4 regions of the Faecalibacter sp. genome follow, and region 2 is predicted to be linked to each of the others. Evidence: riboswitches for the same ligand, from Rfam matches in the RefSeq annotation. Region 2 holds a riboswitch; each other region holds the start of a gene.
What was found. Region 2 has a riboswitch for cobalamin ahead of AC1QSP_RS05025 (DUF6580 family putative transport protein). Riboswitches for the same ligand answer to the same signal wherever they lie in the genome.

Region 1: linked by a shared signal. The riboswitch ahead of cobT (nicotinate-nucleotide--dimethylbenzimidazole phosphoribosyltransferase) and the one ahead of AC1QSP_RS05025 (DUF6580 family putative transport protein) in region 2 are both predicted to bind cobalamin.
Region 3: linked by a shared signal. The riboswitch ahead of AC1QSP_RS10925 (TonB-dependent receptor plug domain-containing protein) and the one ahead of AC1QSP_RS05025 (DUF6580 family putative transport protein) in region 2 are both predicted to bind cobalamin.
Region 4: linked by a shared signal. The riboswitch ahead of AC1QSP_RS10970 (acyl-CoA thioesterase) and the one ahead of AC1QSP_RS05025 (DUF6580 family putative transport protein) in region 2 are both predicted to bind cobalamin.

What each region holds. Positions count from the first base shown of each region.
Region 1 is NZ_CM169987.1:1,320,899-1,329,039, reverse strand. It holds gene AC1QSP_RS06020 (3-oxoacyl-ACP synthase III family protein) at 1-331, shown strand, start outside; gene nhaA (Na+/H+ antiporter NhaA) at 387-1,568, opposite strand; gene AC1QSP_RS06010 (DUF389 domain-containing protein) at 1,696-2,976, shown strand; gene AC1QSP_RS06005 (cold-shock protein) at 3,388-3,690, shown strand; cobalamin riboswitch at 4,093-4,220, shown strand; gene cobT (nicotinate-nucleotide--dimethylbenzimidazole phosphoribosyltransferase) at 4,344-5,372, shown strand; gene AC1QSP_RS05995 (adenosylcobinamide-GDP ribazoletransferase) at 5,374-6,180, shown strand; gene cobC (alpha-ribazole phosphatase) at 6,147-6,698, shown strand; gene AC1QSP_RS05985 (hypothetical protein) at 6,837-7,772, shown strand; gene AC1QSP_RS05980 (MutS-related protein) at 7,994-8,141, shown strand, end outside.
Region 2 is NZ_CM169987.1:1,100,582-1,108,722, reverse strand. It holds gene dcm (DNA (cytosine-5-)-methyltransferase) at 1-81, shown strand, start outside; gene AC1QSP_RS05040 (Sau3AI family type II restriction endonuclease) at 141-1,538, shown strand; gene AC1QSP_RS05035 (cold-shock protein) at 3,170-3,364, opposite strand; gene AC1QSP_RS05030 (DEAD/DEAH box helicase) at 3,422-4,558, opposite strand; cobalamin riboswitch at 5,569-5,705, shown strand; gene AC1QSP_RS05025 (DUF6580 family putative transport protein) at 5,808-6,380, shown strand; gene AC1QSP_RS05020 (YncE family protein) at 6,454-7,590, opposite strand; gene AC1QSP_RS05015 (TonB-dependent receptor) at 7,587-8,141, opposite strand, start outside.
Region 3 is NZ_CM169987.1:2,323,451-2,331,591, reverse strand. It holds gene AC1QSP_RS10935 (DUF5686 family protein) at 1-144, opposite strand, end outside; gene AC1QSP_RS10930 (pyruvate dehydrogenase complex E1 component subunit beta) at 225-1,205, opposite strand; cobalamin riboswitch at 1,343-1,532, shown strand; gene AC1QSP_RS10925 (TonB-dependent receptor plug domain-containing protein) at 1,568-3,367, shown strand; gene AC1QSP_RS10920 (YncE family protein) at 3,372-4,427, shown strand; gene AC1QSP_RS10915 (EamA family transporter) at 4,459-5,358, opposite strand; gene AC1QSP_RS10910 (nucleoside deaminase) at 5,458-5,898, shown strand; gene AC1QSP_RS10905 (hypothetical protein) at 5,939-6,409, shown strand; gene AC1QSP_RS10900 (hypothetical protein) at 6,438-7,031, shown strand; gene AC1QSP_RS10895 (hypothetical protein) at 7,204-7,797, opposite strand; gene AC1QSP_RS10890 (hypothetical protein) at 7,798-7,989, opposite strand.
Region 4 is NZ_CM169987.1:2,337,916-2,346,056, forward strand. It holds gene AC1QSP_RS10960 (M28 family peptidase) at 1-704, shown strand, start outside; gene tnaA (tryptophanase TnaA) at 741-2,117, opposite strand; gene AC1QSP_RS10970 (acyl-CoA thioesterase) at 2,243-2,650, opposite strand; adenosylcobalamin (AdoCbl) riboswitch at 2,732-2,877, opposite strand; gene AC1QSP_RS10975 (LOG family protein) at 2,972-4,123, shown strand; gene AC1QSP_RS10980 (hypothetical protein) at 4,172-4,990, opposite strand; gene AC1QSP_RS10985 (hypothetical protein) at 4,996-5,811, opposite strand; gene AC1QSP_RS10990 (hypothetical protein) at 5,821-6,675, opposite strand; gene AC1QSP_RS10995 (helix-turn-helix domain-containing protein) at 6,875-7,462, opposite strand; tRNA gene AC1QSP_RS11000 (tRNA-Met) at 7,610-7,682, shown strand; tRNA gene AC1QSP_RS11005 (tRNA-Met) at 7,691-7,763, shown strand; tRNA gene AC1QSP_RS11010 (tRNA-Met) at 7,870-7,942, shown strand; tRNA gene AC1QSP_RS11015 (tRNA-Met) at 7,951-8,023, shown strand; gene AC1QSP_RS11020 (suppressor of fused domain protein) at 8,111-8,141, shown strand, end outside.

The sequences.
Region 1 (8,141 bases), 220 kb from region 2:
TCAAGTGCCTCAAGCCATGAAAAAATGTTTGGATGATAGTCCGTATGAAATTCAAGACATCAGTAAAATCATAATCCATCAAGCTAATGAAAAGATGGATGAGGCGATAGTTAATCGTTTTTATCGTCAATTTAAAATGCCAGTTCCGGAAAATATTATGCCTATGGTGATTCAAAAATTAGGAAATAGCAGTGTTGCAACAGTGCCTATTTTATTAAAAATGATATTGAACGGAGAGGTAGAAAATCATGAAATTAACGAAGGAGATGTCGTTATATTTGCATCAGTGGGTGCCGGTATGAACATCAATACTTTTATCTATCAATTTTAGAAATTAAAATAATTGAAATAAAAAAAAGCTCAGAAACCTCTGAGCTTTTTGTGTTTTATATTTTATCTTTATTTGGATTTCCTGCCATTTTAAGCACGATAAATCCAATAATTCCTGCAAGAAGTGAAGTTAAAAGAACTGCAAGTTTAGCTTCTTCCACATGAAGAGGATCACTGAACGATAGAATGGAAATAAAAATCGACATCGTAAATCCAATTCCTGCTAATAAACCGACACCTACCATATGCATTAAATTACTATTTAATGGCAATTGACCAATACCTAGTTTGGAACATATAAAAGTCGTGGTAACAATACCTATTGGCTTTCCTATCAATAAACCTAATCCAATTCCTAATCCCAAAGGAGAAGTTAATCCTTCGATCATTTCTGATTGTATAGTAATATTTGTATTAGCGAATGCAAAAATGGGAATAATTAAAAAATTGACAGGTTTTACAAGCGCATGCTCGAGTTTTTCTAAAGGAGATTCGACATCTGTCTCATTGGTAGGTAATGTTAATGCTACTAATACACCAGCAATGGTAGCATGTATACCTGAATGATGAACAAAATACCAAATAAATACACCTGGAATAAGGTATAAATAAGGATTTTGAACTTTCATTCGATTCATGACAATTAAAACTATCATCCCTATACCTGCATATGCTAATGCGTCAAAATGTATCCCTGAAGAGTAAAAGATGGCAATAACTAAAATCGCAATTAAATCATCAACGATGGCTAAAGCAGCTAAAAAGATTTTTAAACTTGTTGGTACCCGTTTATCCAATAAAGAAATCACCGCTAAGGCAAAGGCAATATCTGTAGCCATAGGAATACCCCAACCTTCAGATGTATCTAAACCATTATTTAAGAAAATATAAATCAATGCTGGAACAATAGCGCCTCCTATAGCAGCTAGAATGGGTAAGATGGCTTTTTTAGGAGAAGAAAGTTCACCTTCTACAATTTCTCGTTTAATTTCTAGTCCTACAAGTAAAAAGAAAATAGCCATCAAACCATCATTTATCCAGAGACTGATGCTATACTTTAAATGAATATTTTCATTTTCATACCCAATTGTAGTGTCTAAAATACTTTGAAGTGTTTCGGCTAAAGGTGAATTAGCGACAATAAGAGATAAAATCACACAGATAAAGAGCAAAGCTCCACCAAAATTACTCGATTGTACAAAATCTTTAAAAACCTTTAAATTGATTTTTTGCGTCATATTTAATAGTTATAATTGATAATTGCGCAAGATATAACATTTAAAATATCTATAATAATATCAAGATATTTTACTAGATTAGAATATGATAATTTAAGACTTAACCTAAACTTAAAAATAATCGATAATGAAAATCTATAATCTATTCAATTTACATACAGGCGAAGAGAATAAAGATAAAGTACGTGAGGATGTAATTAAGAATATATCCTTTAAAGGTGCCAACCTTTGGATTTTGGCTTGTGCAATTTTGATTGCTTCGATAGGACTTAATGTCAATTCTACGGCAGTTATTATTGGAGCCATGTTAATCTCTCCTTTAATGGGACCCATTGTAGGATCGGGTTTTTCGTTGGCAACTTATGATTTTAATTTGTTGAAACGTTCCGTTAAAAATCTATTGATAGCCACCGTGGTTGGATTTATAGTTTCCGCACTTTATTTTTATATCAGTCCTTTCAAAGATGTACAATCCGAATTATTAGCGCGTACTTCTCCAACAATTTATGATGTACTGATTGCATTTTTTGGAGGAATTGTTGGAGCAGTTTCTATTACCAGAGAAGATAAAGGAAATCCTATACCGGGTGTTGCGATAGCCACAGCGCTTATGCCTCCACTTTGTACAGCAGGATTTGGTTTCGCTACAATGAATTTTAAATTCGTTGCAGGAGCATTATACTTATACAGTATCAATTGTTTTTTTATTGGGATTTCAACATTTTTAGTCTTAAAATATTTAAAATATCAACCCGTTAAAACTCAAAATGAAGCATTTGATAAAAAAGTTCGGATTGCTATTACAGTTTTGGTTTCATTATTGGTCATTCCAAGTTTTTATTTGGCTTTTAATCTTTTAGAAGAAAAGAAATTTACGCAAAATGTAGAACGTTTTATTCAAAATGAATTTGCCGATAAAGGTTATACTCTGATTTATAAAAAAACTAATTTTAATCAATCCCCTAAAAAGATTGAATTAGCGTTCTTATCCAAAAAATTTGATTCCATAGAAATTAAAAATCTTAATGAACGATTAAAAAATTATCAAATCAACGGAACTCAATTGGATATTCGCCAAAATTCATCTGATTTGAAAGATGAAATATTAAAAGAATTACAAACAAATAATTCATTAGATGCCGAAAAAGATGTTCGTATCAAACAATTGATCAAACAATTGGAGGATCAAAAAGTAGGGGATTATAAAACGGTGGAAGAAGTAAAAATATTATTTCCTACGATTCAGTCCATTTCTTTTGGAAAGACCACGCAGTATATAACAAAAGATTCCATAAAAGATCATTTGGTCGTAGTGTATTCATCCAATGCATCCATTGATGATAAAAAATTAAAGGATTGGTTACAATCAAAATTTGAACGTGATAGTTTATTTTTAATTAAAAATTAGATCAATTTTATTGAAGAAATGGATATATCCTTCTTCTTAAATCATTGGAATGATTAAAATATTTTAATTGGATTTTATCTTAAGTGTGATTTTATATTTTATTAAAATTTTAATATTTCAAATGTTATAATTTTAATAAAATCGAAATATTTAAACTAATTTCTTATAAAGTTGTTATTTATCCAATTATTCATTGTATATTTGTACCAATATCAGAGTTTAGATATTATAGTTATAAACTTAATTGTTTACATACATTTTTTATATGTTTTGACTGCGGTCATACACTTCTTAAAACAATTGTATTTTTCCATTAAATTATTACCTAAAGTATTTTCAATTTTATTGAATTTTAATTCTCCAATATTACGTGCTATTATCACACGCTAAACGATAATAAATCCGGGGGAATTGAAGGAGAAGTACTCATTTTATTTTAATCGTCTAGTTCCTTTAGATATTTCGGTGAAACAATTCGAATATTCTCCCATTTATCATGTAGAAATACAAAAAATTACAATTATGCAAGAAGGAACAGTAAAGTTTTTTAATGAAACAAAAGGATTTGGTTTCATTACAGTAGAATCAACAGGAAAAGAAGTATTTGTTCATACTTCAAATTTAATCGATAGTATCAGAGAAAATGATAGAGTATCTTTTAACGTAGAAGAAGGTCAAAAAGGACCTATGGCTACACGTGTTAAAAGAATCTAATATCCATATATATCTTCTAGATTTAGAAAATAGTTTTCGTACTATAATCTTTATATGAAGGTAAAATATTTTTATTATTCATTAAGAAATCGAGCTGTTTCAATTCATTTGAAATGGCTCTTTTTTTTGTCCATTTTTTCTTTCATCGGATTAATCAAATTTACGTTGTTTAAATATTCATCCATTTAATCTTTTAATGGAAAAAATCAAGGGTATACGATTAAGTGTAAACCCTTGAATAACTAGTAAAATTGAATGATATAATAATACTAAAAATGATTTATATAATTGATATTTAATTATTTATCAAAATATATTCCACTTCAAAAAAATTGATATCAACGAGATGTTATATTGATAAACGTTTTATTTTTAGTTTTTTCCTCTATTTCAGAAATATCAATTACATTTACATTAGAGTATATTACAACGATGTAAATAGGGAATCGTGTGAAATTCACGAACTGTCGCGCAACTGTAAGTAGGTTTAATCTACAAGTCAGGATACCTATGCTTTACTATAATTCCGCGGGATGATTTATGGTGATCCACTTCAAGTTGTTGAGGTGAATTTCTTTCATGCATTTCAATCGTAACAAAATAATGTTACTGGAATTTTAGGTTAACACTGAAATCATTAAAACGATAAAATAATGCAAGCTGAAACACAAAAAGAAATCACTTTCGACCAATCTTTACAGAGCAAAATCGATCTTAAAACAAAACCATTAGGGGCTTTAGGAATGTTAGAAGAACTGGCCTTTAAAATAGGTAAAATTCAACAATCGTTAGAACCCGAATTAAAGAATCCTCACATTTTATTATTTGCAGCAGATCATGGAGTTGCAAAAGCAGGAGTAAGTGCTTATCCACCTGAAGTCACTTTTCAAATGGTAATGAATATTTTACAGGGTGGAGCAGCGGTGACCGTTTTTGGAAAACAAAATGGTTTAACCATTAAAACCATTGATGCGGGAGTTAATTATGATTTTGGTAACATTAAAGGATTAATTGATGCTAAAGTTGGATATGGAACCAAAAACTTTATAATTGATCAAGCAATGACAAGAGAGCAATTAAATCAATGTTTAACATTATCTGCTCAAATTGTACAAGAAGTAAAATTAACAGGTTGTAATGTAATTGGTTTTGGAGAAATGGGAATTGGTAACACTTCCTCTGCTTCGATGATTATGCATCAATCTACGGGTATAGACTTGGACGAATGTATTGGGCGTGGAACAGGATTAGATGATGAACAATTAGAACGTAAAAAAGCGTTGTTGCAACAAGCGAATGATTATCATGGAGTATTATCAGATCCAATGGAAATTTTACAAACCTATGGAGGTTTTGAGGTGGCCCAAATATGTGGGGCAATGATCGAAGCATACAAACAAAAAATGATACTAATGGTAGATGGATTTATCGCAACCAGTGCATTTTTAGTCGCTTATGCAATGCATCCTGAGATAATAGATTACGCTGTATTCTGTCATAACAGTAATGAAATTGGTCATCAAAAAATGTTAGCTCATTTGGGTGTTCAACCCATATTACAACTCAACATGAGAGTTGGAGAAGGAACCGGTTGTGCCTTAGCTTATCCCATGTTAGAAAATGCTGTTGCATTTCTAAATAAAATGGCAAGTTTTGATAGTGCAGGAGTATCAAACAAATAAAATGAAACATCAATTTCAATTATTTCTAATCGCCATTATGTTCTATACTCGAATTCCTATACGAGTGAATGTAGCGTATACGGATGAAAAACTAAATGCTTCGACACGTTACTTTCCATTGATAGGTTATGTAGTAGGGGCGATTTCATTTATAGGATTTTATTTGACTCAATTTATTCTTCCTATAGAATTAGCCATACTTGCATCTTTTATTGTAGGGATACTAACTACAGGTGCTTTTCATGAAGACGGTTTGGCAGACTTTTTTGATGGATTTGGAGGGGGATGGACAACAGAGAAAATCCTTGATATCATGAAGGATTCTCGTGTGGGGACCTACGGAATGGTTGCATCCCTTGTTCAACTGGCTATTAAATTTTATACGTTGTTTTATTTAGTAAATATGATGCTTCCGTTCGGTATGCATTGGATTTTTTTACTATTTATCATTTATCACAGTTTAGCACGATTTACGGCTATTCAACTTTGTTTTTTATTGGATTATATTCGATTGGATGAAACCAGTAAAGCAAAACCTATAGCTAAAAAACAATCATGGAAAGAAATTTTAGGAGTATACATTTTTGGTTTATTTCCTGTGAGCATTTTGATACTCCAATTTCCTCTTTTTTTAGGGGTGTTTATTCCAATTATGTTTTTGATTTTTTATTTCAAATCCTATCTGAAACAATGGATTGGTGGTTATACGGGTGATTGTTTAGGTGCAGTTGAACAAATTGCGGAAGGAGTTATATTGCTAACCATACTTGCCTTATGGAAATATATATCATTCGACATACTTCCGTAGCAGTTCCAAAAGGAACTTGTTATGGTCAATATGATGTGGATTTAGCTGATACATTTTTGGATGAAGTTATAGATTATCAACAAAAATTACCTCAAAGTTTTGATGCGGTCTATAGTAGTCCGTTAAAACGTTGTATGGCTTTAGCAGAGCAAATCGCTAATAATGTTATTATGGATGAACGATTGCAAGAAATGAATTTTGGTAATTGGGAAATGAAACATTGGAATGATATTCCTAAAGAAGAATCCATTAACTGGTCTCAAAATTTTGATGTAATTTCTCCACCTCATGGAGAAACGTATCAAGAGGTGTATGATCGTGTATTTGATTTCTATCGTTCATTGAAGGCAAATCTTAGCCATGATAAAGTTTTAATTGTAACGCATGCGGGGATTATACGCTGCTTCTGGGCTATAATTTTAGAATTAAAGCTAAAAAATGCGTTTAAAATTCCAATCCATTTTGGTGAAGTGCTGGTGATCGATTCAACGTATGATTTAATTCTACAAAAATCTTAACGCGCAAATCAGTTACAATTTAAATGATTTGTGAACGAAGGTTAAGAATGTTATATACTATAAAATGAAAGGATAATCACGGTTCAGATTTATGAATCGTGTTTCTTTTTTCAGTGGAATTGAGACTATCTTTACACCATGAAAAAAGTACTTTTCATTATTTTATGTGTGCTCGAAATTTTATGGATTTCTACGGTTTCGTTTGAGTTTTTCTTACGTGCAATCCCGAATGATTTTACTCGAAAACTACATTCTTTTGAAAAGGTAAAAGATGAAGTTGAAATTTTGATATTGGGAAGTTCTCATACGTATGTGGGGCTGAATCCAATATTTTTCGATCAAAAGACGTTCAATTTAGCTTATTCGTCTCAATCCATCGATTTAGATGCTAAAATATGGGATAGAGTAAAATCTCAACTCCCGCGCCTTAAAACCATCATTATACCAATTTCTTATTTTAGTTATGGTTATGCATTAGAAGATGGAAATTCTGCCCATAAAATTAAAAACTACAATATTTATTATTCAATTTATTCGCATACGTTTCAAGTTGAAAACCAATTGGAAATTTTAAATCAATCCATTCAGCGCAATGGGCAACGTTTGAATCGAGCATCTAAAAATACAGAAGCTTTTGTTTTTGTCGATCACAATGGTTTTAATGACCGGAGAATTCCTAAAAAAGAGATCGATTGGGAAAAAAGTGCGGCTCATGCCGTACAGAATCATACCCAAAATTTGAAGGATGATAAAATCAAAACTAGAATTCGGATGCATGTAAATCTTTTGGAAGAAATGATGCAATGGAGTGCTAAGCGAGGGATTAAAATCATATTGATTTCTACTCCGGTAACTCATTTTTATTATTCGCGAATAAATCCCCAACAATTGGATCATTGGAGAAGAACCACCTTAGACTTAAGTACAAAATATAAACATGTAGAATGGTTAAATTATTTCGAAAATGATTCTATTTTTACAACTCAAGATTTTCAAGATGCAGATCACCTCAATAAAAACGGTGCAGCGAAATTATCACTTCTCGTAAATCAATTCATTAATCAAAGCAACTAATTATAATAATGGAACAATATTCCAACTTACAATCTCAATTTCAAACCGACTTAAGCTTACTTAAAAATCGAAAAAGTATATTGAGTAATCTTCGTTTATTATTTTTTGTACTTTTTGCAGTAGCGTTTTATTTCTATGTTTCAAAAGATAATTTGTCAATTTTATTGGTTTCGTTCGCTTTATTTTTTGTGTTTATGGTATTCGTGGTGAAATCCACGAATGTGGGAAAAAAAATCACGTATTTAGAGGACGCTTTACATGCTTTGGATGTTATTTTTAAAGATGATCAGCCCAATTTATTTCATCATTTTGATGGAGAATTTTTTAACAATGTATACAACAAAGATTTAGATATCATTGAAGGGCAAT
Region 2 (8,141 bases):
GCGTTTTTTATGGGAAATGCTTTAGTTGTTGGAGTGATTGAAAAAATAGGACGATCTTTAATAAATAAAATTTCAAAGTAGCCATTGGCTACTTTTTTTATATCCTTATATTTACTTTTAAACTATATTTTATTTTTTAAATGTCTAATAATTATAACCAATCAAACAAACAGTCAATTCTAGACTATGCTGCTAAATTAAAAGGCAAAACATTGAGAGATATTTTAAATCCCGAAACGATTGATAATTTTTACGGTGGTAAAGGTTCTTTTGGGCAATTTGTCGAAGAACATTACTTCGGTTATCAAATTAATTCTGTTTCAGAACCCGATTTTAAAGAGGTAGGAATGGAATTGAAATGTTCTGCATTAAAAGAAATTAAAAATGGTGATTATCGTGCAAAGGAACGCTTAGTTTTAAATATCATTAATTACATGAATGTAGTGAGTGAGAGTTTTGAAACAAGTTCATTTTGGAATAAAAATGCAAATATCTTATTGATATTCTATTTGTATGAAAAAGAAAAATTACCGTTTGATTATATCATTAAGCTGATAGGTGAATGGGAATTTCCAGTACAAGATTTAGAAATTATAAAAAATGATTGGCTAACAATTACAAATAAAATTAAAGCAGGTAAAGCACACGAACTTTCAGAAGGTGATACATTTTATTTAGGAGCTTGTACAAAGGGAGCTAATGCAAGTTCAGTAAGGGAACAACCTTTTTCTGATATTCCAGCAAAACAACGTGCATTTTCTTTTAAAACAGGTTATGTAAATCATATTATTGCTTCTATCTCTGGTGGTAAACAAGGCTATGGTAAGTTATTAGATAATCGTACACTATCAGCTTCACAAAATTTAGAAGATTATATTCTTAGCAAATTTGAGAAATATAAAAATAAATCGATTACTCAAATTATAGATTCATTAGGTATTGAATTAAATCCTAAAGCAAAAAGTTTTACAGCAAGCCTTACGAATGCATTGTTAGGGATTGAATTAGATCAGAAAATTGAAGAGTTCGAAAAAGCTGAATTAATTGTAAAGACAGTTCGTTTAAATGAAAACAATTTACCCAAAGAAGATATTTCTTTTCCAACATTTAAATATACTAAATTGGTGAAAGAGGAGTGGGAGGATTCTGATTTCAAAGATATCCTTGAGCATAAATTTTTATTCATTTTTCTTAAATATAAAGGGGATGAATTATATTTTGAAAAAGCACAATTCTGGAATATGAATTATGAGCATCGCCTAGAAGCAAAAAGAGTATGGGAAAATACCAAAGAAATTATTGCCAAAGGTGATATAGTAAAAGGATTCAAAACGAATAAGAATGGAGAGGTTAGGCGTTTAACTAACTTTCCTTCTAAAAAAGATAGTGCTGTAGCTCATGTTCGCCCTCATGCACAAAATGCTAACGATACATATTTATTGCCAATTCCTGATCAATATTCAGGTTATACAGAGTACACCAAACATTGTTTTTGGCTCAATGCTAGTTTTGTAAGAGATGAAATTTATTTAAAATGATACTATTTCCTTCTTAAAATTATATCAATCCCTCCCAATCGGATTATCTTGTAGTTCAAATTGAACCATGTGATGATTGGGATTCAATCGAAGTGAATTATAAAGATTTTAAAGAATATCAGGAATTAAAAGGTTCTGCTTATGCCAAAGCGGGGACCCCTTTTGTGATAACCTTGGATCGAATATTAAAATAATTTCAGGTTAATTTCCTTTCAAAAAATATACCTTACCTCAACAGATTTGTTGAGGTTTTTTTTTATTAATCTATACTCCAAAATCATCTCGATATGACGAAATTCTATTTTAAGATGTGGAGGATGAGAAGCTGAAACCAATTCAGCTTGAAAGGGAGAGTTTGTAAATCATCGGTGCACTATTTAATTACTACCATAACAAGGTTTGATATTATTCTTTGACAGGTACAGAATGACAAGGTCTGGTCCAATAACGATTGTAATGAAGATATTACGTATTACTTAAAACGTACCACGTAAAACCTAATAAAATTGGCCTTTAGATTTGCAGTCGATATGGTTAAATTTCGTCTAATTTCTCGATACAAAAATCAAAGATTTTCACTCGAAATGACGAAATTCTATTTCTAGGTGTAGGGGATGAGAAGCTGAAACCAATTTAGCTTGACAGGGAGCGTTTGTAAATTATCGGTGTACTATTTAAGTACTACCACAAGAAGCCTAGATATTATTCTTTGACAGGTACAGAATGACAAGGTCTGGTCCAATAACGATTGTAATGAAGAAAAGAATGTATCACTTAAAACGTAGTTAATAAAAGATTGGCATTTAAAACATCCGCGTAAAGAAAATCCTTTTCTCTAAGGACAAGAATGAATTAGCGAATGATTTAATTCATTCCCTTAGAGAAAAGATTTTTAGCGATGATGTTTTACAGCCTTGACTTTTTTGTTTCGTTTTTGTGTCAAGACAAAAATGAAAAAATATCTATTTTGATTTTTTTGGTTCCTTTTTTATTCAAGTAAAAAGTGATGAATATAGAATTAACTATTTGATCTTTCGTCTAATTTCTGGATACAAAAATCAAAGATTTTCACTCGAAATGACGAAATTAATTTTCTGGATGTAGTGAATAAGAAGCTGAAACAACTTCAGCTTGACAGGAAGTGATTATTAATAAACGATTGTATTGAAGATATTACGTATTACTTAAAACGTACCACGTACAACCCAATAAAAATTGGCCTTTAGATTTGCAGTCGATATGGTTAAATTTCGTCTAATTTCTGGATACAAAAATCAAAGATTTTCACTCGAAATGACGAAATTAATTTTCTGGATGTAGTGAATAAGAAGCTGAAACAACTTCAGCTTGACAGGAAGTGATTATTAATAAACGATTGTATTGAAGATATTACGTATTACTTAAAACGTACCACGTACAACCCAATAAAAATTGGCCTTTAGATTTGCAGTCGATATGGTTAAATTTCGTCTAATTTCTCGATACAAAAATCAAAGATTTTCACTCGAAATGACGAAATTATATTTCTAGGTGTAGGGGATGAGAAGCTGAGATGAATCCAGTTATTCAAGCTTAATGTAAAAAAAATCCTCTATAAATAGAGGATTTACAAAAGCTACGAATATGAACAATTACTTTTTTAGACGAACGTTTACAGCGTTCATTCCTCTTTGCCCTTGTTCTAAATCATAAGTCACCACATCATTTTCATAGATCGAATCGATTAGCCCTGAATTATGTACGAATATGTCTTTATTGTTGTCTTCTGTTGATATAAATCCGAAACCTTTTGTTTCATCAAAGAATTTTACTGTACCTTCTTTCATTGTATTTTTTTTAATTTTATTTTTTTCTTCGTTTAATTTGTAGGTATCCCATTGTGCTTAACTCAAATGGAATGCACAACTTGTATTGGGATTAATCGGAAGTTTAAATCCAATTAATTTTTGAATATCTCTTAGTTCGCTTCTTTCATCTTTGGAACAAAAGGAAACCGCTTCACCAAAATTTCCACCACGTCCTGTTCGACCAATGCGATGCACATAGGTTTCAGGCACATTCGGCATTTCATAATTAACCACAAACGATAATTCGTCGATATCAATTCCTCTCGAGGCAATATCGGTAGCAATTAAGACTGTAATGCGGTTATTCTTAAAATCGTCTAATGCATTCTGACGTGCATTTTGCGATTTGTTTCCGTGAATAGCTGCGGTTTTAACCCCTAAATTATTTAGCGTCTTCATTAATTGATCTGCACCATGTTTTGTTCGCGTAAACACGAGCGAGCGTTTAAGTTTTTGACCTCTTAAAATTTCAATTAACAATTCTTCTTTCTTTTTATTTTCTACCATATAAACCGATTGTGTAACCGATTCTGTTGTAGATGAAATGGGAGAAACTATTATTTGTTGAGGTTGTTTTAATATCGTTTCAGCAAAACTTTTAATTTTCTGGGGCATTGTAGCCGAGAAAAACAGCGTTTGGCGATTTTTGGGAATATACTTCAGAATTTTCTTTATATCGTTAACAAATCCCATGTCTAACATGCGGTCCGCTTCATCTAATACCAAGATTTCAACTTCATTTAAATGCACATAACCTTGTTCGATCAAATCCATTAAGCGACCTGGCGTTGCAATTAAGATATCTACTCCTCGGTTCAAGGCTGTTACTTGGCCACGTTGACGAACTCCACCATAAATGGCAATGTTCGAAAGGCGTAAACTTCCTTTATATAAATTAAAATTTTCATTGATTTGTACGGCCAATTCTCGTGTTGGAGTTAATACTAAGGTACGAATGGCTTTGCTTTTTTTCGGTGTCTGTTGCATCAATTGGATAATTGGAATTGCAAATGCAGCCGTTTTTCCTGTTCCTGTTTGCGCACATCCTATGATGTCGTTGCCCTTTAAAATGGTAGGAATACTTCTTTCTTGAATTTCTGTTGGTTGGGTGTATCCAGCGGTTTCAATAGCTTTTAAAATCGGCTGAATAATGTCTAATTGGTTAAATGTCATGTAATAAATTTACCGTCAAGCGGCGTTATATCGTAGAATTGATGGATAATTTTAGTTCCATTTCAATTCTGGATGTTTTTTTTGGAATTATTTTCTCTTCAAATGGAAGGAATTAATCATCATCAAAAGATGACGATTTTTATTCGGTTTTCTGATCCAATGTTTTCAAATGGATTGAAAGAGGGTTCAATTGAACATAGGGGAGTAATACTGATAAATTTTCGAACGTACATATCTTCATTATTTTTAATTCAGATTAAAATTTTAATGAGCTGTAGAAGCGAAAACTGTAAAGTAAGATAAACTGTGCAGCAATTGCAAAAGGCAGAACCTTTAAATAATAACTTTGCAAATATAGGTTTAATAATTTAATAAATCACTAAAAAATACAATAATAAATAAGTATCTATTAAAAATTATTTATTTTTTTTATCATCTAAGCAATATGATTTTATAATTTAGAATCATAATGAAGCTTTGGGATTGATTATTGATTTAAACATTTTCATGAAAATAATTCGTCCAATTGATATTTCTAAATTGATCATTAAGAAAACGCTCGAAGGAGATTTTGTACTTATTAATCAAACGAATGATTTAAAATCTTATTTTATCATTCCTTGTATCTCTTTAAATAAAGCTCAATATAATTTCATGTTAATTCGAGAAGCTCATCCTGGGGAAGTACTACAATTTTGACATAAGTTTTATTAAAAAAATAAAATTCCCTTTTTCTTTTCATTCTCAATATATATTAATCAACCTTAATATTCAATTACAGATCTCTTTATTTCTGTAATGCTTTATAGTGTTCTTTGATCTCATTTTTGAATAATAAAGTACATCATTCATCCAACAAATCATTACATTTCTTTAAACCCATCCTACAAAGATTGCATCCAACGGGCAGAAGAAGATAATTCTTGGCGTTATCGTTTCATTAATCCGACTGAAAAGGAAGTTTTACAAGAAATAAATGAAACTTAAATTATTTTTAGAGGTCAACGCTATAAAAATATTTCATATTTTTACGCTATTCGTTTGATGTAAAATACATCCGTAGGGAATCGTGTGAAATTCACGAACTGTCGCGCAACTGTAAATAGATGATAAATCTAAAGTCAGATACCTATTACGAATCATAACTATATTTCCGCGGAATGAACTATGGTAAGATCTTTCTTTCTATCGATTGATTTTATACAATTTTCAGACTGCTGTTTAATAATTAAAACCAAAAAATTATAAAATGAAAACAGCAAAAATTAATGTAAAACAAATTTTAGTCCTAGCACTTATTCTAATGGTAGCTTCAACGCGACTAATGACATTTTTACCCAACTTTTCTCCTTTAACTGCAATTTGCTTATTTGGTGCAGCTTATTTTGCAAAAAAGTGGCAAGCCTTTATTATTCCATTAGCATGTGTATGGATCAGTGATGTGTTAGTCAATAATTATATTTATGGAGAATACTTCGAATCATTTACGTGGTTTTACCAAGGATTTTATTGGCAATATGCAGCATACTTAATCATTGCTTTACTTGGAATTTTAGGGCTTAAAAAAGTTACGCCTTTACGTGTTATGGGGATGGGATTAGGAAGTACAATTTTCTTCTTTTTATTTTCAAACTTTGGAGTTTGGATTTCATCAGGCATGTATGCAAAAACTTTCGAAGGATTAATTCAATGTTATGTAGCCGGAATCCCTTTTATTAAAGGAACTTTAATTGGAGATTTAGGATTTTCAGCATTGTTATTTGGAACATTTGCACTAGCACAAAAACAAATTCCAGATTTAAACGTCAATTCATTAAAATAAAAAAACGCTCTACTTAGTAGAGCGTTTTTAGTTTCTGTTATTATTCTAACCACAGTATAAATGACAGATTTTTTTATTGATATACAAATGCAAGATGAGCAGGAATATTTCCTCCTGTTGTTTTCCATTTTAAAGTTCCATCTTTTGCAAAACAATAGATATAACCATCCGATACATAATTTGCAGCATCAGTTATAAAAATATCACCGTTAAATTGGTTCACAGCTATACCGTAAGGAGTCTCTATTTGATCCACTATGGGATTATTAATTAAACGATCACTTACTTGTTGCTCTGTTCTAACATTAATGATCCCATACGTCTTTTCATAACTGAATGTTTCGTAGCTGAATTCATTCGAGTAGTAATACAAATAATCTCCGACTATAGTAAAGTTGGATACGGGGATATTAAATGTTTTTTTGATTTGATGTGTTCTCGAATCAATCACATATAGATTAGAAGCTACATCATAGTAATTTCCACGTGTTGTCACATACAAATCTCCATCACTATCTTTTTTAATTCGATGCAGATTAACTTCCACATCTATTTTTTGTGTTTCTGTAAAGGTATTTAAATCAACCACTGATACAGTACGATCATAGTCAGGATAACGATATCCTCCTGAATTTGCAACGTATAAATTTTGACCTACAATTTCCAGTTCATCCGGTTGATAACCGACGGTCACTTCTCGACTAATCGCAAAGTTTATCGTATCAAATTCTACAACTTTACCTAAGGGTGCGCTTGGATCAGTCGCTATCGGTCCAGCATAAGAAGTAGCATAACCTTTTCCATCTTTAAAGGTTAAGTATCGACCATTTTCTAATGGTATCGTAGCAATATGACGAGCTGTCTTCACATCCATTACTTCAATAAAATTCGAGGCATTAATCACAGAATACAACTTGCCTCCATAAATTTTAATATCGTTTCCTACATCACCCAAAGAACGTACTATTTCAGGATTCGCAGTACTATAAATATTACGACTATACGTTCCCGTTGTTAAGTCCATAAAATCAATCGAAGCTTTGTTCGATCCCATATTCCCTTCATTCAACAGGTAAAATCCTGTAATGGCTGTAGGCTCTGGCTGTCCAATAACTTCTTGATCATTTCCTACAATACGATCATCATCATTACAACTGAATGTGGCAAATGAAAGCCCCATCAATAAACTAAGACGAATAAATTTTCTCATAAATATGCACTAATAATTAATTTAAATTGACGACCTGGCATTGGATAATTTAAAACGATATCATAATATTTATTCATAATATTATTGATCTCGAAAGATCCATTTAAGCGGATGTTTTTTAATTCAAATGATTTCTGAATCGATAAATCGTGCGTAAACCAAGGTTTGATATAATTGTATTTGTTGTTATTTTGATTAGCATCATAACGTTCTCCTACATATAGAAAACTATAATTAAATCCCCATGTCCTATAAGTGGAATTCATTACAAATGAGCCACTATGTACAGGGACATAAGGTATTTGATCCTTATAATAACTTCGGTTAGGTGAAGTATAATCTTGGGCTTGTTGATAAGTATAGTTGAGCGTTGTTTTTAATACTAATTTTCCGACATCAAACGCACCTTGTAATTTAACATCTGCTCCTTTGATTTGAACTTTTCCAAGATTCATCATCATCCATCGGAACATACTTCCATTAGGTGCAGCTATAATTTTATCTTCAACTTCATTATAATAAGCATCTACCTTAGCGTTCAAATAATGCAA
Region 3 (8,141 bases), 1.2 Mb from region 2:
TTTTAGTTCAGGTAAACGAACGTCAGCATAGGCCACTGGCTTTCCCGTTGTGGCTTCTAAGACTTTTCCTTGGATTTTTACTTGGGCATAAATGAAATATGCACCGAATAAGAGTAGTATAGAAAAATAGTTTTTGGTTGACATTTTTGTTAAATCGAGTTAAAAAAATAAAGCCTAGCAAAATACATGCTAGACTTAATTTATAATGATGTTAATAATTCATATTACGACTTGTACATCACAGCTTTAACCGCGTCTACCACTTCTTTCGCTTGTGGGAACCATTCTTGGAATAAGTTTGGTGCGTATGGAGCTGATGTATCTTTCGTTGTGATACGTTTGATCGGAGCATCTAAATAATCAAATGCTTTTTGTTGAACCATATACGTAATTTCAGTTGAAACAGAAGCAAAAGGCCAAGCTTCTTCTAAAATCACTAAACGATTTGTTTTCTTAACAGATGCAATGATTGTATCATAATCCATTGGACGTACTGTACGGATATCAATGACTTCAGCTTCAATTCCTTCTTTAGCTAACTCTTCTGCAGCTAATAAAGCTTGCTTCATAATTTTACCAAAAGAAACGATTGTAACATCTTTCCCTTCACGTTTGATATCTGCTTTTCCAATTGGAATTAAATATTCCTCTTCTGGAATTTCCATTTTATCACCGTACATCTGCTCTGATTCCATAAAAATAACAGGATCATTGTCGCGGATTGCTGATTTTAATAATCCTTTTGCGTCGTATGGATTAGAAGGGACAACAACTTTAAGTCCTGGTACATTTGCATACCAATTCTCAAATGCTTGTGAGTGAGTTGCTCCTAATTGTCCTGCTGAGGCTGTAGGTCCACGGAAAACAATTGGACAATTCCACTGTCCACCAGACATTTGGTATATTTTTGCTGCGTTATTTACGATTTGGTCGATTGCAACTAATGAGAAGTTAAATGTCATAAACTCTACAATAGGACGACATCCTGTTAATGTAGAACCCACTGCAATTCCTGTAAATCCAGATTCAGCAATAGGAGTATCAATAACACGTTTCGGTCCGAATTCATCTAACATTCCTTTTGAAGCTTTATAGGCACCATTGTATTCAGCAACCTCTTCCCCCATTAAGTAGACAGATTCATCGCGACGCATTTCTTCACTCATTGCTTCAGCGATTACTTCTCTAAAAGTTTTTATAGCCATTGTGATTTGATTTCGTTACTTTATTTTTTTCCTAAAGCAAATGTAATAAAAAAGTTAGGAAATATTAATTTATATCTCAAATAGCGGGTTAAAGAAATAATTTAGGCCTTAAATCTTTGAAAATTTAAAAAATCGTTTAGTTTTGTAAATGCAATGGTGCTCAGAAAATTGAGTTAAAAGGGAATTTGGTTCAAATCCAAAACTGTCCCCGCAACTGTACGTTTCAAAACTATTCTTTTTATACTTCACGCCACTGTTTTTAGATAAATGGGAAGGCTTAAAAGAATTGAAACAAGTCAGGAAACCTGCCATTCGTTAACCCTAAATTTTAAACACTTTCGGGGAGAAAGGTGTCAAAACATATGAAAAAATATTTCATTTTATTGGTTTTAGCTGCGACCGTTGCTTTTGGTCAAAGTGATTCGATCCATTTACAAGAAGTCGTTCTCACGGATCCTTTTTTATCGCATCACTACAAAAGCCAATCGCAAATCAAATTAAACGATAGCATCTTAAAGAAGAACAATGCCTCATTGAGCCAATTGTTGCAATTTGAATCCCCCGTCTATTTCAAAGAAAACGGTGTTGGAATGGTTTCTTCACCTTCTTTCCGAGGCACTTCCGCATCACAAACGGCGGTTATCTGGAACGGAATTAATATTAACTCTTCCATTAATGGACAAACTGATTTTTCTCCAATTAATGCTAAATCCTATGATGCTATCATTGTGAAACCTGGCGGTGGAAGTATCGCCTATGGTACAGGAGCAATCGGTGGAAGTATTCATTTAATGGATCAGATGAAGTGGGATAACCAACTTTCTCAATCCTTAGATTTAAATTACGGGAGTTTTGATTCGTATCAAGGAAATTATCAACTGCATTATGCCAAAGATAATTTTACTTCAACTGTCGGATATGCTCGTTTTCAATCGGATAATGATTATAAAATTAATAATCACCTGAAAAAAAATCGAAACGGAAAATATTACTTTAATACGATCGATGCCCATGCTGGAATTAGATTAAACGATCATCAATTGCGTTTGTATTCCCAATTCAATTTTGGATCACGAGAATTCAGCTTAACGGATCAGTTTGAAACGCCCACAATGTATAGCAATCAAGATTATCGCATCATGGGCCAATGGTTAATGAAAAGCAACCGTTGGAATTCCGATTTAAAATTAGCGTATACACACGAATCCAATCAATTTTATCCGAATCGAAACAGTACAACCACACAAGATTTAGAAGTCAACAATTGGATTGCAAAATATTATTTGAATTATAACTTCTCGCATAAACAGTCGTTGAGTTTAATTGCTGAAAACACGTATTCTAAAGGTTTAGGAACAAACATTTCGACATCTGATCGTAATATGTTTGGATTAGGATTACTTTACAAGTATGAACTTTCTGATCAACTGCATTATGAAGCAAGTATTCGACAAGACTTCTCATCAGTCTATGATGTTCCGTTTACTTATGCATTAGGCATCAATTATAAGCCGGTCGATCGGTACCAAATCCGTTTAAACGTTTCGAACAATTATCGCATTCCAACATTCAATGATTTATTTTGGGAAACTGGTGGTAACGAAGCATTAAAAGCCGAAAAAGCATTTCAGTTGGAATTAGGAAATGATTGGAAAGCAAAAAATTTGAACATCCAAACCAATATCTATTACAATGATATAAAAGACATGATTCAATGGATTCCAAACAATCAATCGTCGTATTGGACTCCTGTTAATCACAATCATGTGAAAACCTATGGCGCTGAAATCATCGCTGATTATCAATGGAATCAATTGTCATTTCGAGGACTCTATTCTTATACGGAATCAAAGAATCAATTGACAGATAAAACTTTAATGTATGTTCCAAAGCATCAGTTTCATATCAATGCGAATTACCAATGGAAAAAATGGAACATCTATATGCAAAATCGTTGGATCGATCAAGTGTATACCCAAACTGACAATCAAAAAACCATTCCAAGTTATTGGACTTCAAACGTCGGTTTAGGGTATGCATTTAATTCCATTTTCCGAACACAATTTACAGTAAACAATATTTTCGATCATGCATATCAGAGTATTGAAAACCGTTATATGCCTGGAATCAACTATCAATTCGCAATAAACATCAAACTATAATAAAATGAAAAATTTCAAATTTCTACTTTACGCCTTCATCGCTACTACAATTACATTACAATCGTGTACTTCGGATGATGATACACCAACAACAGCACAAACAGGGGATTATCATGAGGGAATCTTTGTCTTAAACGAAGGTGCTATGGGAAGCAATAATGCTGAAGTCACATTTTTTAAAAATGGAACAGCAACACAAAATATTTTTAGAACAGTAAATCCTTCTCAAACTTTAGGAAATGTTGCGACGAGCATGCATTTTGATGATGATAAAGGATATATTGTCGTAAACCTTTCCAACAAAATTGAAGTGGTGGATGAAAACACTTTTCGTTCAGTAGGTACCATTGCATCAAATTTAAATAATCCCCGATATATCGCTTCAGATGACCAAAATATCTATGTAACAAACTGGGGAGATGCCTCTAACCCAAATGATGATTTCATCGCTGTTTTCCGTAAAGCAGACTTAGGATTCGTTAAAAAAATTGAGGTTATTGAAGGTCCAGATCAAATCTTAGTAGAGAACAATCAATTGGTTATTGCCCATTCGGGAGGTTGGAGCAACGGAAATTCTGTTTCTATTTATAACTTAAATTCTAATACTTTAAACAATGTAGTGGTGGGTGATGTTCCATCTGCACTTGTTGAAGAAGATGGGTTCGTATATGTATTATGTTCAGGAGTGACGTGGGGTGGAGATGCCTCTCCAGGAAAATTAGTTCAATTGAATTTAGCAACTCATTCAGTCGCTAAAACATTAAACTTTTCAGAAGGTCAAAATCCACGTTTCTTAGCCGAAGAAAATGATCAATTGTACTATACTTTAAATGGTGCAGTGTACAAATTGTCTACGCAAGCGACTACATTACCTACAACACCTTTATTCAATTCTAACGCAACGTACATCTATTCATTTGAAATCATCAACAATGCCATTTATATTGGTGATGCTAAAGATTTCGCCTCAAATGGAGAAGTACAATACTACAGCTTAGTTGGGAATCGTTTAGGAAGTTTTTCTACAGGTATTGGACCTAATTTTATCACAAAAAATTAATCCTTTTTATCATATACCAAAAATCCGAAGCTTATGCTTCGGATTTTTTTATGGTATTTAATATTGTTTGAGCATTGAAGACCAAAATAGCAATCAAAACCAATGCATATCCTAAAATCTGAATACTTGTAATCGGTTCTTTGTAATAAGTGATGGCTAAAATAAAATTCATGATCGGATTCAAATAAATTAAGATTCCTACCGTCGAAGAATTAATTCCTTTTAACGCAAAGTTATTTAAGAACATCGGAATAACTGTAAATAGAAATACAATGGCAAAAATGCATTGATAAAATATTGGCTCCGTCGGAATGGATCCTGCAAATAAGAATACCATCGGTAACATCAGTACAGCTACAATAGACAATTGTGTCATTAATAAATTAAAACTGTCAAATCGATTCAAGCTGCGTTGAATAATCAAATAACTTGCAAAAGTCACCGCAACAAATAAACTAAATAACAAATCCGTAAAATGTCCAAACGAAAGAATTGTACATGCTATCCCACTAATTAATACAGCCAACCACTTAATTTTTGAGAGCTTTTCCTTTAGTATCACAAAAGCCAATACGGTAGTTACGATGGGACATACCAAATAAGACAAGGATGCGGCTTGTACACTGACATGATTCATAACGATAATAAAAACCAACCAATTCGACATCAGAACAATTGAACCACCTACAATCAATGCCGATAATTTCTGCTGCTCCTTTTTTGACAACGAGCGAAACAATTGCCAATCTGAACGCATTTTATGGCGACGAAAAATCACATTAATTCCGATTAAAACCAATACACTTAAAAAAAGACGATAAAACAATATGTCCAATGACTGATAATGTGCAATGGGTTTTAAACCAAAACTAAAAAATCCCCACAAAAAGTAAGCGGTTACAGCAGAAAAGATGTATTTTGATTGATTCATAAAGGTGCTTTAGTATAATTTACGCACAAAAGTAAAGGATTATCTGTTGCCGATTTCAGATAAATAAGAAGATGATTACCTTTGTTGAAAATTTAACACATGGCAGATTTATTTTCGGACGAGTACTTTATGAGAATAGCATTAAATGAAGCGGTAAATGCATACGAACGCGATGAAATTCCAGTTGGTGCTGTCATCGTAAGCAACAACAAAATCATTGCAAAAGCTCATAATCTAACCGAAACTTTAACCGATGTAACGGCCCATGCCGAAATGCAAGCCATTACTTCTGCAGCCAATTATTTGGGCGGAAAATACCTGCAAAATTGTACATTGTATGTGACTTTAGAACCTTGTGTAATGTGTGGAGGTGCTTTGTATTGGAGCCAAATTTCGAAAGTAGTGTATGGAGCATCGGATCCTAAACGTGGATTTAAAGCCAAAATTGGTGAATTACACCCCAAAACAGAAATTATTTCTGGCGTGATGGAAGATGAATGTGGTGAAATTATGAAAGCTTTTTTTCAGCGTAAACGATAATTGGCAAGAATTTCGTACCAACATTTAAAAAAACAAAATTATGATACGCTATTGTTTACTTCTTATTCTTGTTTTCTTTTGGAATTGTACCCCAGATACCAAAACAAATGACGGTTTTATTAATGAAACGGCACCGTCATTAATGGATACTGTTCCTGCAAAACACAATTATGACAGCTTAGTGGTAAAGAACAAAGATATCTTACCCTTTTCTCCTACTGTAAAAAAGATTACGGCTCTTGCAGAGAAAAAAGAAGGTGAAAAATTTACACTGTATTTTGATGTAACCACGCAAACCAAAGCATTTGTAAAAATTATCACTGAAGATGAGTTGGCTAATATTCGTTTAAATCAAGTCATTACACCTGATCAAGAATCGGACGGTCCTTTTGGAAAAGAAGCTGAATTTCCTTTATATCAAGGGGGAACCTATCAATTAGTATTTGCAGAAAGTTTAATGCAAGGGAATCCATTTCAAGGAAAATTTAAAGTCGAAATTGAGTTAAAATAATTACTTTTACGCATCAATTTTACCATAAATGAAGGTTCAACCATTTTTCATCTTATCTCTTATCGTATGGTCACTATTATCTAGTTGTGAGCAAAATGCTACACCAAAAATTTATCCTTCTAAAAAAGGAGTAGATTCTGCATATGCTGACTTATTGAAAATAAAAAAAGTAGAAGAAAAAGTACGAGATGATCAAGCGAAAACAAAAACGCAAGTCGCTAAGGTAAAACCTCAACCTAAAAAAACAGTAGCTCCATTGCCTACTGTGGATAAAATTGTGCCTTTCAGTCAAGATAATACGCGTGATACGTTAAAAATCACATATGCAAAGGCTAAACAAACAGTCATCAAAAAACCAGGTCAAACCAATACGTTTGTCTTTAATTCGGATACTGCGAAAAAGGTTGCAATTAAACTTTCAGCAGCCGATACGTTAGCCAATATTCGAATCAATCACATCAAAGGACCTGTTGATTCGATAAAGGGTGGTCCTTTCGGAAAAACCTTAATTTTTGATTTACCGGCTAAAGGAAATTACAATTTCTCTGTTTCTGAAAAGCCGACGATTAAAACACCTTACCAAGGGGAATATCAAGTGGAGTTACAATTGCTTTGGAAGTAGAGTTAATTTGATAATTTGATAACTAACTAATTTGTGAAATTGTCAAGCTAAACTTGTTTCTGCTTCTCATCCAATTATAATGTGATCCTAAAACGAGTACAGGATGATGGCTATGTTCTAACGAATATTGTCAAGCTAAACTTGTTTCTGCTTCGCATGCTACATTACTAATCTATCTGTAATACAATCGATAATTAATCGCGTGATTTTTTAAAGGACTTTGTTCCAACAATTGTTCATTAGCTCCATAAAATAAAGTTGAAGCTGATTTCGTTTCCACCAAATCGAAATACCCATTTCCTTCTGGACAAAACGGATTATCGTAATGGGTTTCGTAACCAATGATGAAGTTTTGAGCTTGTTTAGGATTTATCTTTAATCGTACAGGAAAGATATATTTACCTGCATAATCTTTATCCACTTCAAACCATTTTTCATCAATCAGACTGATCTTAGAATCTTTATTTTCAAGAATTATCGGTTTGAAATAATAGTATTCGTTGCAATAATTTTTCTTCTTGATTTTGGATTCAAATAGAATTTCAATTGCTATTATTTCAATTACATCTTCATCAGGTAAATGTAGGGTAGAAAATACTTTGATTCCGTAGGTTGTATGATCCGTTAAACGACGAATCTTCTTATACTTTGGTCTAAACTGTTTGTATTTAGAAAAATCCATTAAATTGATTTCATTCAAATTAATGGTGTCATTGGTTTGTCCAAAGGTGAAAACTGAAAGTAGAAAGAAAACTAAAAATCTCATCTAACCTTTCTTTTCCAACTCTTGACGCAGCTGTTTTAATTCTTCTAGAATTTGTTCATTTTGACGTTCTAAATCTTCCATTCGCTCAGTATTTCTAAAAATCTTATCAAAACGAACAAAAATTAAACGTATAAAGATAAACACGATAACGATTAAAATGATACCGAATATATTTCCAAAGATGTTTTCCATTGGCCAAATATAAGAGAATATTTTTGCTCACTGGATCAAACTGAACTCGTTTCAGCTTCTCATTCAATTAGAATGCGATCCTGAAATAAATTCCTTTAGATTTGAAAATCTTAAATTGTAGTATAAAAAGAAGAGAAAAGAGTTTGAGTACA
Region 4 (8,141 bases), 1.2 Mb from region 2:
CTCGTAGATTAGGAAAAGAATTACCTCAAGAAAAAATTGTACTTGGAGGACATTTGGATAGTTGGGATTTAGCCAATGGTGCAATTGATAATGGTGTTGGTAGTTTTTCAATCATAGATGTGGCTCGAACTTACAAATCGTTGAATTTAGAAAATAAAAGAACAATAGAATTCGTACTTTTTATGGGGGAAGAGATTGGTTTACTAGGCTCTAAACATTATGTAAATCAAGCTTTAAAAGATGGTTCAATAGAGCAAATTAAAGCGATGTCTAATATGGATATGACAACAAATCCAAAATCTTATTTTTCAACAATGAATTCTTCAAAAGGATTTTTAGATCATTTGTCTAAAGATGTGCGTCAATATATAACTGATTTTAAAGAGAATTCAGTTGTAAATGTTGGTTTGCATTCAGATCATCAGCCTTTTATGTTAGCAGGAATTCCGATTATTGGTTTGTCTGATAGTCAGTTTAAAGAAGGGGCATTAAATTGTTACCATGCCGATTGTGATACATTTGATTTTGTGGAAGAAGTTGGTTTAAAAAACAACGTGATTTTAGAAACATATTTACTTTATAATTTAAGTAATTCATCACAATTTCCTTCTAAAAGATGGACAGATGAAGAGACTAAAAATGAAATGATTAAAGGGAATTTAGAAACTCCCCTGCGTATTTCAGGTGATTGGAGATGGAAATAAATAAAAATCCACCATTTGGTGGATTTTTTATGAAGATTATTTTTCTTTCAATTTAACTGTAAAATGTCTTAAAATATCAGCTTCCCAAGTAATCTCGTAACCAGACTTGATTTCTTCACGACGATCAAAAATGTTTTTTAATGCAACAGCAATATAATCCATATGACTTTGGAAATATGTACGCCTTGGAATAGCTAAACGCAATAATTCTAATTTGGGATAGCGATTTTCTCTCGTTTCTGGATCGCGATCGGCTAATATCGTTCCAATTTCTACACCTCTTACCCCAGCTTCTTTATACAATTCAATTCCTAAGGTTTGAGCAGGAAACTCTTCACGTGGAACATGAGGTAAAAATTTTACAGCATCTATAAAGATGGCATGTCCACCAATTGGTTGTTGAATTGGAATTCCATATTCAATTAGTTTGTTTCCAAGGTACTCCACTTGTGAAATTCGAGATTTGAGATAAGGATATTCTGTCGCTTCATTTAGACCTTGTGCTAAAGCTGCTAAGTCACGACCAGCTAATCCACCATAACTTAAATAGCCTTCATAAATGATTCCAAAATTACCACATACTTTATATAGCTCTTCGTTGTTTAGTGCAATAAATCCACCAATATTAACTAATCCATCTTTTTTTGAAGACATGGTCATCCCTTCACCTAAAGCAAAAACGGTTTTGCAAATTTCTTTAATGCTTGCGTTTTTGAATTCTTCCTCTCTTTCTTTAATAAAATATGCATTTTCAGCAAAACGTGCAGAATCGAAGAAGATCGGAATTCCGTATTTGTCGGACAAGGCCTTAACTTTTCTGATATTATCAACAGAAACTGGTTGACCACCAGATGAGTTACAAGTAATCGTGATTAAAGTAAAAGGGATATTTTCTTTTCCATATTTCTTATAAACTTCTTCAAGTTTATGAAGATCGATATTTCCTTTGAACGGATGAATTAATTCACTATCAAACGCTTCATCAATTGTACAATCGATAGCATGGGCTTTTCTAAATTCAATATGTCCTTTTGTTGTATCAAAATGTGAATTTCCAGGAATAACATTTCCTTCTTTGACTAAGGCAGAAAATAATACGTTTTCTGCAGCACGTCCTTGATGTGTTGGTAACACATATTCATATCCAGTGATCTGATTTACCGTAGATTTTAATTTTTGAAACGATTGCGATCCAGCATAGCTTTCATCACCTGTCATCATTGCTCCCCATTGTTTATCAGACATTGCTCCTGTTCCGGAGTCAGTTAATAAATCAATAAAGACTTTTTGACTTTCAAGATTAAATAAGTTATAATCTTTTTCTTTGATCCATGCTTCACGCTCTTCACGTGTCGAAGGATAGATTTCTTCCACCATTTTTATTCGAAATGGTTCAGCGAAAGGTAGTTCCATCATTTTTTTGTTTGCTTTTGAATGTTAAATTTATAAAAGCTAAACGAGAAAAATGACTAAAAATTGGAGTAAAATAAAAAATCCTTAACGCTATAAGGTTAAGGACTTTATTTTTTTCTGATTAATTAGTCAATTACGGGAACTGGTCTTTTATTTTCGTTGATGGCAACTAAAGTAAATGTACCTGTAATGGCTTTATCACGACCATCTCTGTACATACTTTCAATAAAAACATCAATCTGTACATCTAAACTTGTACGACCTACACGTACTACTTTCCCTACGAATTCGACTAATGTACCTGCAGGAATTGAATGTTTAAAATCAATTTTATCACTACTTACCGTTACAATAGGCTTACGACAAAAACGCGTTGCTGTCATAAAAGCGATTTCATCCATTAAATACATTACTGCACCACCAAACATTGTTTTATGGTGATTTGTATCTCCAGGAAAAACAGCTTTAAAAACACGTGTTTCAGATTCAATAATTCGTTGTTCAATTAACTCCTCTCTTGTTTTACTTTCCATTTCTTTAATCATATCTACACACTACTTCTATTAAAATGTATATGTGATAATGTTTTTGTGGTGATTGAGAATAAAATCTCATTTGAATAGAGCTTCAATCCGCGAAAGCATTATCCATTAGGCCCATCAATTGGTAATCTGACTTTTCATGCGATCATGAATTACAGTTGCGCGACAGTTCGTGATTTTCACACGATTCCCCAATTGTTGAGTCCGAGCATTTTGCAAAGATAGAGAGATTCGTGTAAAGGAATGTTTTAATTAACGTATTATTTTATTGCATAATTCTTGTACCTTCAACATCAACTGATTTAAAAAACGATGAAAATAAAATTGATTAAAAATTTAATCCATAATGATAGAGAGTGGAACGACTTTATTTCGAGCTCGAATAACTTAACCAATAAAGTTATTCAAGATGTCAATTTCTGTACAAAAAATGTAGATTGGGAGAATTTAATATTAGACAATACTTCCTTTTTAGGATGTACCTTTCGCAAAGATGAAGCTATTCCATTAATTGAAAGAGGCGCATTTGTTTATCCTAAATTTAAGGATTTGCCTTATAATCCGTATCGAGGGAAATTATATTCATGGCAAGAATTAATGGAAGGATATTCAAAAGATCATGACAATAGTATAGATATTAATATTTATAAACATTTTATAAAACATAAATACAATCCACCCGTTTCAGAAGCCTTAGCTCAACGGCTACACGATCATTCCATTGATGATGCATTAAGAAGAATCCTAGAATATGATGACTTAGGCATGACGAAGAAAAAAGTCGTGGGATTTATGGGAGGTCATTCTACAAGAAGAGGAATACAATTTTATACCGAAACAGCAATTGCAGCACAATTAGCCACTCAAAAAGGGTATTATGTAGTAACTGGTGGTGGTCCTGGAATAATGGAAGCTGCTAATTTGGGTGCATATATGGGGAATTATTCTAAACAAGAATTATTTGATGCGATATCGATCTTAAAGGATTTAGATTTTGATAATATAGAAAATCCTGATTATTTAGCGAAAAATTTTCAAGAAAGATCGTTAGAAGTTTTAGCGAAATATCCGAATGGAGCAGAAAGTTTAGCTATTCCGACTTGGTTTTATGGGCATGAGCCGTCTAATTTATTTGCCACTTATATTGCAAAATATTTTTCGAATAGTATTCGTGAAGACATATTGCTTACCATTAGTTTATATGGATTAGTCTTTGCACCAGGTAGTGCAGGAACAACACAAGAAATTTTTCAAGAAGCTGCTCAGAATCATTATGGTACCTCGGGATATTATAGCCCTATGGTATTTTTAGGGAAGAAAAGATATGTAGAAGATACTTCGATTTATTCTGTTTTACATCAATTAGCTCAAGGTAGAGTGTATAAGGATTTACTCTTTTTGACAGATAGTGCTGAATTAACAATTGATTTTATTGAAAAACATCCACCAATACGTGTATCATAAATTAAAAAAGCGAACGCATGCGTTCGCTTTTTTCCTAACATAACTTAACTAAGGTGTCTGATATTGTTCAACAATAAACGTTGACTTAATATTAGCGGGGGTTAATAAACTTTGAGTTGTTGAGTTAAAAGTATTAGTTCCATCTGCTGTAACAGCATTTTTTCCTATTCTTAAATATTCAGTACTAGCAACATTTCTTCCCCTACAAGCAACAGCAATATCATATGAAGTACCTACGGCAAATGGTTGATTATTTCCATCTCGATCAATAACTCCAGAAACAGTTATAATTTTAAATGAATTACGATCTCCAATGATTACTTCTGGTCTTATGACCTTTAATTTATAACTGTTATTTCCTTCAGACGATTTTTTAACAAAAAAACCACAGGTATAACTTACAATATTATTATTTGTTGATCCAGTTCGAGTGTATTTTAGTACCATAGTTTGAAATTGAGCACTAATACTATTTGTAGGTGTATCAAATGTGAATGATGTTTTTAAATCTGGCATTAAAACCCAACTTTTACCACTTGTATTAAGAGCATCATTTAAGTTATCAGGTGTAGTTTGACTAACATCATTGATTAATAAACCATTCGTAGATTCCAAAATCATTTTATCTTTAATCATGATAGAACCTGTAAAATCAACAGGTTGTGGTAAATGATCCCATCCTGGATATCCATTATTTAGAATTTTATAATAGGTATTCTCAGCTCCGGTAGGATTCGGAGAGATTAATTGACCTCTAATCAATAAACTCTCAACATCTAATAAGGCTTGAGGATCTTCAACTCCAATACCTACTTGTCCGTATAATTTAGGAAAAGTTAAAAGCATTAATATATATAGATATTTCATAGGAATTAATTTAGAGGTTCAAATACATTGATTTTTAAAAATGTCTTAGCAGTAAAATTATTGATGTTAGAGTCTAATGCTCCACCAATTGTAAGGCCGCCAGAATAATTTCCGAAACTATTTCTTCTCATACAACCAATTTTGACATCATAGTTTTTACTAGGATTAAAGGTGAAGTTTCCTTCTGATTTTATTTCAGTAGATAAAGTGAAATTAAAGAAAGGAGAAGAATTCGAACCTAAATTACCTGTAATTATGCGTACACCTTTTAACTTATAATCTCCAAAAGTTGTTGAGTTAGTTGTAGATTCAGCTACGAATATACCGCAAGCAAAATTTACCCCAGACCTAGCATTATCATCGCTTCCACTAATTTGAGCGACACTTTCCATAGTAATAAAAACTTTAGAGTTTACACTACTCACTTTAAAAGTTGTATCTTGATTATTTTTCGGTAATTCTTTCCAATTATTATTCATTATTTGGTCGTAACTGTATGAATAATTAGAATTTGATACTGCCTGATTAGAGCTTATGGATAAAGTAGTATAATTATTTAAAGATTTTGAGAATAATAGAAAATTTAAATTAGGAATAGATGTATTGTCAATTGGAATTACTTTCCAAGAAGGATCAACAGAAGGACCATTCGAGCTATAAATCATACCCGGTAAAGCACTTTCAAGATTAATTTCTTCAACTTTTACGTCTCCCTGTACTGTTAATGAATAGGCAGGATCTGGATCATTTGTTCCAAACCCAACTTGGGCAAAAGTATTTACAGTAAATAAACTGATAAGTATATAGATAAATGTTTTCATGGAATAAGATTATAATTGATATAAAATATCTAATTTCACAATAGGACGATCCGAGAATTGAGATATGTGATCATGTTCAGGTTGACCAATACGTAATTCCATATTATTTACGCTTTGATTCATTTTCTTACATGCTACAAAAAAGTTATACTCTCCAATTGGAAAATCTTTAATGGTATATAAAAGATTAAAGTTCGTATGCTGAGTCGTTTGATTAGTGATCCAATTCACTTGTCCCACACGATATGCTCTTAATTTAGCTGTACTATCATTGGAACCATGGGCTTTAGAAAATAATCCACAAGCATACTGTGCATTACTCGAATTATTTATAGTGGTGGAGGTATTTGTATTTCGAAGTTGAACTCCAGTTTCAATATGAATATTAATATTATTCTTGCTTTTTAAAATATTGAAATTCTTATAAGTTCCATTTTCTTTAAATTCAGCAATTTTTTTCCATCCGTTACTAAATGTTTCTGCATTAATATCAGCATTGACATAAGAATTTATATCACTTGATGTAAATACTGCACCAGTAGTACTTGTCGTAGTATAGGTGTTCTCGATGTAATACATTCCCTCTTCAATTAAGGAAACTGGAGGGTTTACCCATTGTGGCTGTAATTGTCCATTTACGGATTTCATTTGTAAAACTTGACCGTTTTGACCATTTCCAATAGATTGATGAGGTTCATTCGTCGTTTTAAAAATGCCACGAACATTAAGTTTTCCATCCACGTGAAGTGCCGCACCAGGTTCTGGTACGAAATTTGGATCCATAGAAATCCCGACTTGTGCATTGAGATTGTTAAATAAGAATAATGCGGGTAGCATTAAAAATTTTAGATAAATTTTTACCATAGTGTTATAGATTAAGTTATGTGTTAGTTTTGCTAAGTTAGTAAGCTTTATGCTGAGGATTTAATTGTATTCTGTTCGTATTCAGTAAAATGGATAGATATAAATACTAAAAAGCTTTATTTTAAAGAATTTATAAACTGATAAATTCTTTTGGCTGAATTATCCGAAATCAAGAAAATTTCCCTAATTTTTAAAGTTTTTAAGTGGCTAGCTCTTTTAAATCGGCTATGTATTTTGATGGTGTTAACCCAATATTTAATTTAAAGAAATGGGCAAATTTGCTGTGAGAAGAAAATCCAGCTTCTTCAGCTAATGCACTAATTTTATATTGATGAAGTTTAGGGTTTTCATCCAGTTGATTGATAATATATTGAACTCTTAATAAATTGATATAATTATTGAAATCTCGATCACTATGTAATTTTATAATATGTGATAAGTATTTCGTATTTGTTCCAAGTTGATGAGCAACTTTTGTAAGGGTTAAGTTTTTTTCTAAAAAACCTTTTGATTCTTCAAATTGAATTAATTTTTTGAATAGTTCATTCTTTTTTTCTTTAGAAATTTTTAATTCATAAGAAGATGAAATTTCTTTTTTTGTTGCCATAGGAATAATAGATTCGGTATGACTTAAATGAATTTCTGAATTTTTTTTGCGAAGAATAAGATAAATTAACGTACCAAATATGGCAATTAACATTAATGTATTGAATAAATTCAATACAACAGGAGATAAATTTCCGTATAAGAAAATTGCTCCTATTTTAAATAGGGCTATTGTCTTCATTGTTTAAGTGTTTAAGTTATGTTTAGTTAGGATTGTAAAAATAGAGATTAAACGTAAAATCGGAAATACCTATAATTGGGTATTTTTTTATTTTAATGGAAATAGTTTGCAGATTAATAAATCCTTAATATATTTGCAGTCCAATATCGCGAGATGGAGCAGTAGGTAGCTCGTCGGGCTCATAACCCGAAGGTCACAGGTTCGAGTCCTGTTCTCGCTACTAATTATCGCGAGGTGGAGCAGTAGGTAGCTCGTCGGGCTCATAACCCGAAGGTCATCGGTTCGAGTCCGGTCCTCGCTACTAGTAAGAGAGTTTCAATTTTTTTGAAACTCTCTATTTTTTTATAAAAAAATAAAATATTTAATTTGTTTGTGTAAATATATTATGTATATTTGCAGTCCAATATCGCGAGATGGAGCAGTAGGTAGCTCGTCGGGCTCATAACCCGAAGGTCACAGGTTCGAGTCCTGTTCTCGCTACTAATTATCGCGAGGTGGAGCAGTAGGTAGCTCGTCGGGCTCATAACCCGAAGGTCATCGGTTCGAGTCCGGTCCTCGCTACTAGCAAGAGAGTTTCAATTTTTTTGAAACTCTCTTTTTTTATTCAATAATTTCTCTTTTTTAATTGGTTAGAAGTATTTTTGTATTATGAATTTAGAAGAATACAAAAAACAATATA